Regions from separate parts of the Pseudomonas sp. BE134 genome, predicted to be linked through region 2. Evidence: riboswitches for the same ligand, from Rfam matches in the RefSeq annotation. Region 2 holds a riboswitch; the other holds the start of a gene.

Region 1 (3,407 bases), on a different contig from region 2:
TCATCCAGCCAATCCTCGACCACCGCCAGGCAGCCGGGCTCTTTCAAACTGGCCACGGCAATCGGCAAGGGGTTTAACCCTGCCGCTTGCAAACGCTGGCAGAAAACGTCGATGAAACCGGTATTGGCCGCCTGCAAATGCGAGCGGTAAAACAGCACCGCCGCCACCGGTTGCCCGGTTTGCCAGTCGGCTTGCCAATCCTTCAGCTCTGCGGGGCTTTTGTGCGGGTGGTAAATCGCCGTACGCGACAGAACTTGCGGCTCGGCCCAAGTGTAATCGCAACCCAACCAACGATTAGCCAGGCAGCGGAAAAAGTCCAGGGCATTGCCCATGCCGCCCTGCCGCAAAAACTGCCAGAGCCGGTCACGGTCTTGCGCTACCACCGTGCTGAGGTCGCTGAGTTCCGGGTCCGGGCGATCATCGCCCGGCACCAGAATCAGCTGCACGCCCCGTTCGGACAATTGCACCAGCCGCTCGACGCCATACCGCCAATAGGCGATGCCGCCGTGCAGTGAGATCAGAATCACCTTGGCGTGACGCAACACTTCGTCGACGTACAGATCGACCGACGCGTGATTCTGCACCTGCATCGGGTTGGCCAGGCGCACGCTCGGGTAGTCGTCGGGCAGTTGCTGCGCGGCTTCAGCGAGCAGCGCGAGGCTGGAATCGCCGCTGCACAGGATCACCAGCTCGGCGGGGGTTTGTCCGAGGTCGGCGATGTTGTCATCCGACACGAAACCGCCGGGCTGGGTCCTGAGCAGGTGCATGGCTTAAACGCTGAGCGCGGCGCGCAATTGCGCTTCGAGTTGCGCGGCGTCCAGTTCCTGGCCAATCAATACCAGGCGCGTGGTACGCGCTTCATCGGCGCCCCACTGACGGTCAAAGTGCTTGTCGAAACGCGTGCCCACACCCTGAATCAGCAAGCGCATCGGTTTGTTCGGGATCGCCGCGAAACCTTTGACCCGCAGGATGCCGTGCTGGACCACCAGTTGCGTAAGCGCATCCATCAGCAGGCTTTCGTCGGCTTGCAGCAGTTCGATGGAAATGGAATCGAACGCGTCGTGGTCATGCTCATCGTGATGGCCGTCTTCACCTTCATGGTGGTGATCGTGGTGGCTGTGACGGCTGTCGATGTGTTCTTCGGAACCGGCACCCAGACCGATCAACACGTCCAGTGGCAGGCGACCGCTGCTGGCTTCGATGACTTTTACCGCTGGCGGCAACTCTTCGGCGACTTCGAGGCGAACGCGGGCCAGGTCTTCAGGGTTGATCAGGTCAGCCTTGTTGAGGATCACCAGGTCGGCACTGGCCAGTTGGTCGGCGAACAACTCGTGCAGCGGAGATTCGTGGTCCAGGTTGGGGTCGAGTTTGCGCTGGGCGTCGACCTGATCCGGGAACGCCGCGAAGGTGCCGGCGGCCACGGCCGGGCTGTCGACCACGGTGATGACGGCGTCAACGGTGCAGGCACTGCGGATTTCCGGCCACTGGAAGGCCTGGACCAGCGGCTTGGGCAGGGCCAGGCCGGAGGTTTCGATGAGGATATGGTCGAGGTCACCGCGACGGGCCACCAGTTCGCGCATCACCGGGAAGAATTCTTCCTGAACGGTGCAGCACAGGCAGCCGTTGGCCAATTCATAAACGCGGCCATTGGCTTCTTCTTCGGTGCAGCCGATGGAGCACTGCTTGAGGATTTCGCCGTCAATGCCCAACTCGCCGAACTCGTTGACGATCACCGCGATGCGACGGCCCTGAGCGTTGTCGAGCATGTGCCGCAGCAAGGTGGTTTTGCCCGAACCGAGAAAGCCGGTAACGATGGTGACGGGGAGTTTGGCCAGTGTTTTCATCGGATGCCCTTTGGCAAGGTGGCGGGCATACGGGACGACAACCGGCAACGCGCACGCGCATGCCTGAAGAGTTCGCCACCGGATCACCCCGCCCGGTTGAAAGTGAGAATCTGTGTCGAGGCAGGTCTCCTGGCTGACGGCTGGCCAGTCGCTTGACTGGCGGTTGCTGCGCCTTCCCGCTCGCGCCATGGCTGGCGCATGCAGTGGCATGGCAGAAACTGAACCGTTCACAGTTGCGGGGGCAGCCGCGGCATTGACCGCGTTCCCTTCTTAGCTTCGGCATGCGCCGAAGAACCTCGAATGCGCAAGGCTACGCATCGCGCTGGGGCGGGTCAATGTTCACATGACATCGGCGGCGCGTCCTTCGCGAGCAGGCTCGCTCCCACATTGGAACGCGGTCACCTGTGGGAGCGAGCCTGCTCGCGAATGATGCGCCTCGGTCCCGAGTTGAGAACCCATAGCAATTGACGCGAATCCCCCGCCCATGCTCTCCTACGCACTTTGTTACGGGTGCCCTTCACAGGGTGAAACGGGAAACCGGTGAATCGTGTGCTTTACTCAAAGCCATGTCAGTCCGGTGCTGCCCCCGCAACGGTAAGCGAGCGAAGCATCAAATCCACTGTGCCAGCAGTTCGGCATGGGAAGGTGATGCTTGCAGGTCAAGGCGAAAGCCTGCGCCCCTCGTGAGCCCGGAGACCGGCCCGCAACACAAAGTGATCGTTACGGTCACTGAACAACAAACCCGCGGTGGGCGGGCGCTGTTTGACGTCTGCGTGCCCGACTCGCAGGGGTTTTCCATGCGCTCTATTCACCCGCTGACAGACCAGAGGGAAGCGCCATGTCGATCATCAGCAGCACCGGCAGCAACACGGACAAGAGCACCGCCAGCACCACTTCAACCCTGAGCCAACGCCTGACCGCCGCCGTTTGTGCGTCGATACTGGGCGCGAGCCTTGTGTATTTCGCCGGTTTCTCGCACATCGAAGCGGTCCACAACGCCGCGCACGATACCCGTCACAGCGCCGCTTTTCCGTGCCATTGAGAGCTGCCGACATGTTCAAGCGTATAGCGCAAACCGCTGGTTTCACCGGGCTGTTGGCCGCCCTGTTGCTGACTCTGCTGCAAAGTTTCTGGGTCGCACCGTTGATCGTCCAGGCGGAAACCTACGAAAAAACCGGGCCGGCGGTGGTTCAACCTCATGAACACGCCGACGGCGCCATGGCAGGTCACACCCACAGTGCCGAAGCCTGGGAGCCGGAAGACGGCTGGCAGCGCGTGCTGTCGACGACCGGCGGCAACCTGGTGGTAGCCGTTGGTTTTGCCCTGATGCTTGCCGGCCTGTACACCCTGCGCGCACCGACCAAAACGTCTCAGGGCCTGCTCTGGGGTCTGGCGGGTTATGCGACCTTCGTGTTGGCGCCGACCCTTGGCCTGCCGCCGGAACTGCCAGGTACTGCTGCAGCTGATCTGGCTCAACGGCAAATGTGGTGGATCGGCACAGCCGCCTCCACAGCTGTCGGTATCGCGTTGATCGTGTTCAGCCGTCACTGGTTGATGAAGGTT
Region 2 (3,407 bases):
TGGCACCGCTTTCATAGTGGAAACGCAACAAGCGGTCAGTGTCGGCCACGTACAGGTCATTGCCGACCAGCGTCATGCCAAAGGGTGAATTGAGGTTTTCCAGAAATACCGTACGGGTTTCAGCGATGCCGTCGTGGTTCGTGTCACGCAGCAATGTGATGCGGTTAGGGCTGGGGACTGCGGCACCGGCGCGGCCCATGGCTTTACCCATGACCCAGCCCCGAATGCCTTTGCCGTCATCGGGTTTGGGTGGTGCACTGGTTTCGGCCACCAGCACGTCGCCGTTGGGCAGCACATAGAGCCAGCGCGGGTGATCGAGGCCTTCAGCAAAGGCCGCCACTTGTGTCCCAGCGGCAGCGGTGGGTTTCGCACCGTCCGGCCAGCCGATCGCCGGGGCGATGTTCACCGTCGGGATCAGGGTTTTATTCGGTTCGGGCAACTTGGGTGACGGGCCGGTGCCGTCGGAGACTTGCAGGCGGGAGGTTTCACCACAGGCGGCGAGCCCTCCGGCGAGCACAATGGCGATAACGAGCGGGGACTTGCGCATGCGGGTCTTCCCTATGAATGCAGTGTCTTATTCATAGAGAAGAATAGTGGCGCGATGGTTCAACCACTTAGCCGCGAGCTTCCTTGAACAAGACGGCGATGCCTGGGTGATAGTTACCGGCTTCGTTACGCAACTTGCGGTAGGCGTAAGGGAAATACCAGGCTACCGCACAGCAGTGCTCCTTTTGCAGGTCGTCGACCATGTCCTGGAGTTCTTCCGGGGTCGCACTCTGCTGGGCTTTTTGCGGGGCAACAAACAGGCAGCCAAGTTTCAGGTCGCTGGCGTAGCTGATGCGCTTGGCCTCGCCGGTGATGTCTTGCAACGCCTGCGTCAGGTTCAGGCGGTTGACCTTGGGCCAGCGTTGAGTGGCCTGAAGGTAGGCGCGTTCTTCGGCGGTCGCGATAAACAGGTCGGCGCGGGCGTTGCGCTCGTCTTCTTCAATCTGTTTGCGCGTGGGAGTGTTTTGCAGTGTGACCATTTCCGCCATGTACGCCGCGGTAGAGAGCAAGCCAAGGTTGGCCTTTTCGTCATGCCAGTAGGGCGCTTCGTTATCGCCGCGAATCGAATTGTAGCGGTCGACACAGTCAAACCAGCGTTCCAGCACCGGTCGCAGGAATTCCAGCTTCGGATTGCTGATAATCATGCCTTGCATGTTGCTCACCCTTGTAATTGTGTAGTTGTTGGGTTGTGGCTCTTTGATATCACTGCTGGCCGTGCGCTGCAAGATTGGCGTCAGTAAATTGATCGGCGGCAGTATATCGCTAGCCGCGGCTTTGTCTTCATTTGACGCTCCACCCCCAACCCTCTAACCTTCGCGGCTTGTTTCAGGTGCTCTGTGGCAGTGGCCGACAGAGTGAAACAGGGAAGCCGGTGAGTGGCTATCGTCAAATGACGAATCCTCACGATCCCGGCGCTGCCCCCGCAACGGTAAATGAGTGAAGACTGCGCCTTGAGCCACTGTGTCGAGAAATGACATGGGAAGGCGCGCAGTCTGGCCGAACGCCGCTCATGAGCCCGGAGACCGGCCTGATTCATCCAGCGGCATCACGGTGGGCGATGCCAGGCTTCTTGCCGTCTATTCTTGTGCCTGCCCGCCGTTATCCAGCCTCAACGGAGAGCTCCCCCATGACCGATACCCCTGATCGTGACGAACGTCATTTGGCGCGCATGCAGCGCAAAAAAGCCGTGATCGACGAACGCATCGCCAATTCCCCGAATGAATGCGGCTTGCTGCTGGTGCTGACCGGAAACGGCAAAGGCAAAAGCAGTTCGGCGTTCGGCATGCTCGCCCGGTCCATGGGCCACGGCATGCAGTGCGGTGTGGTGCAATTCATCAAGGGCCGCAACAGCACCGGCGAAGAACTGTTTTTCCGTCGCTTCCCGGAGCAAGTGCGTTTCCATGTCATGGGCGAGGGTTTTACTTGGGAAACCCAGGACCGCCAGCGTGACATCGCCGCCGCCGAAGCCGCCTGGGCAGTGTCCCGTGAATTACTCATTGACCCGTCCATCGGTCTGGTGGTGCTGGATGAGTTGAACATCGCCCTCAAGCATGGCTACCTCGATCTCGATCAGGTGCTCAGTGATTTGCAGGCGCGTCCGCCCATGCAGCACGTTGTAGTGACCGGTCGCGGCGCCAAGCCGGAAATGATCGAATTGGCCGACACCGTCACTGAAATGGGCGTGATCAAGCACGCGTTCCAGGCCGGGATCAAAGCGCAAAAAGGCGTCGAGCTGTGAATCAACCACGTCATTGCCCGGCGGTACTGATTGCCGCGCCGGCTTCCGGTCAGGGCAAGACCACCGTCACCGCCGCGCTGGCCCGTTTGCATCGCAATCAGGGGCGCAAGGTGCGTGTGTTCAAATGCGGGCCGGACTTTCTCGACCCGATGATTCTCGAGCGTGCCAGCGGTGCGCCGGTGTATCAGTTGGATATGTGGATGGTCGGCGAGCAGGAAAGTCGCCGACTGTTGTGGGAAGCGGCCGCTGATGCGGACCTGATCCTCATCGAAGGTGTCATGGGGCTGTTCGACGGCACGCCGTCCAGCGCCGACCTGGCGCGGCACTTTGGCGTGCCGGTGCTTGCGGTGATTGACGGCACCGCCATGGCCCAGACCTTTGGTGCATTGGCGTTGGGCTTGGCGAAGTATCAGCCGGACTTGCCGTTTGCCGGCGTGTTGGCCAACCGTGTGGGCACCTTGCGGCACGCGCAATTGCTCGAAGGCAGTTTGACCGAAGGTTTGCGCTGGTACGGTGCTTTGTCGCGGGAAACCGGGATCGAATTGCCGAGTCGGCATTTAGGACTGGTCCAGGCCAGTGAGTTGAATGATCTCGATCTGCGTCTTGATGCGGCAGCCGATGCGTTGGCCGGCAGTTGTGAAGTGGCATTGCCGCCGGCGGTAGAATTTGCAGCCCCGGATGTGATCGCTGCCGAACCGTTGCTCGGTGGTGTGCGAATTGCTGTGGCCCGTGATGAAGCGTTTGCGTTCACCTACGGCGCGAGCCTGGATTTGCTGCGAGCCATGGGCGCCGAGCTGTCGTTTTTTTCACCGATCCGTGACAGCGAATTACCGGCAGCCGACAGCCTTTATCTACCAGGCGGTTATCCGGAATTGCACCATGTGGCGCTGTCACAAAACACCTCGATGCTGAATGCGATTCGCGGACATCATGCGGCGGGCAAACCGCTGTTGGCTGAATGTGGCGGCATGTTGTATTTGCTCGATTCGTTGACTGATGTCGAGGGCACTCGCGCCGAACTGGCGGGTTTGCTCAAAGGCGATGCGGTGATGCAAAAGCGTCTGGCGGCGTTGGCCCTGCAAGCGGTCGAACTGCCGGAAGGTGCGTTGCGCGGGCACACGTA

The links. A riboswitch is a leader RNA that binds a small molecule or an ion and turns the genes downstream of it on or off. The one in region 2 is predicted to bind cobalamin.
Region 1: linked by a shared signal. The riboswitch ahead of cobW (cobalamin biosynthesis protein CobW) and the one ahead of cobO (cob(I)yrinic acid a,c-diamide adenosyltransferase) in region 2 are both predicted to bind cobalamin.

The regions. Positions count from the first base shown of each region.
Region 1 covers NZ_JAVDUA010000001.1:68,650-72,056, reverse strand. Annotated here, with positions in the region: gene cobN (cobaltochelatase subunit CobN) at 1-767, opposite strand, end outside; gene cobW (cobalamin biosynthesis protein CobW) at 771-1,844, opposite strand; cobalamin riboswitch at 1,946-2,158, opposite strand; cobalamin riboswitch at 2,336-2,564, shown strand; gene J2Y56_RS00290 (CbtB domain-containing protein) at 2,683-2,886, shown strand; gene J2Y56_RS00285 (CbtA family protein) at 2,898-3,407, shown strand, end outside.
Region 2 covers NZ_JAVDUA010000043.1:12,794-16,200, forward strand. Annotated here, with positions in the region: gene J2Y56_RS26610 (sorbosone dehydrogenase family protein) at 1-547, opposite strand, end outside; gene J2Y56_RS26615 (hypothetical protein) at 615-1,199, opposite strand; cobalamin riboswitch at 1,357-1,592, shown strand; gene cobO (cob(I)yrinic acid a,c-diamide adenosyltransferase) at 1,673-2,284, shown strand; gene J2Y56_RS26625 (cobyrinate a,c-diamide synthase) at 2,281-3,407, shown strand, end outside.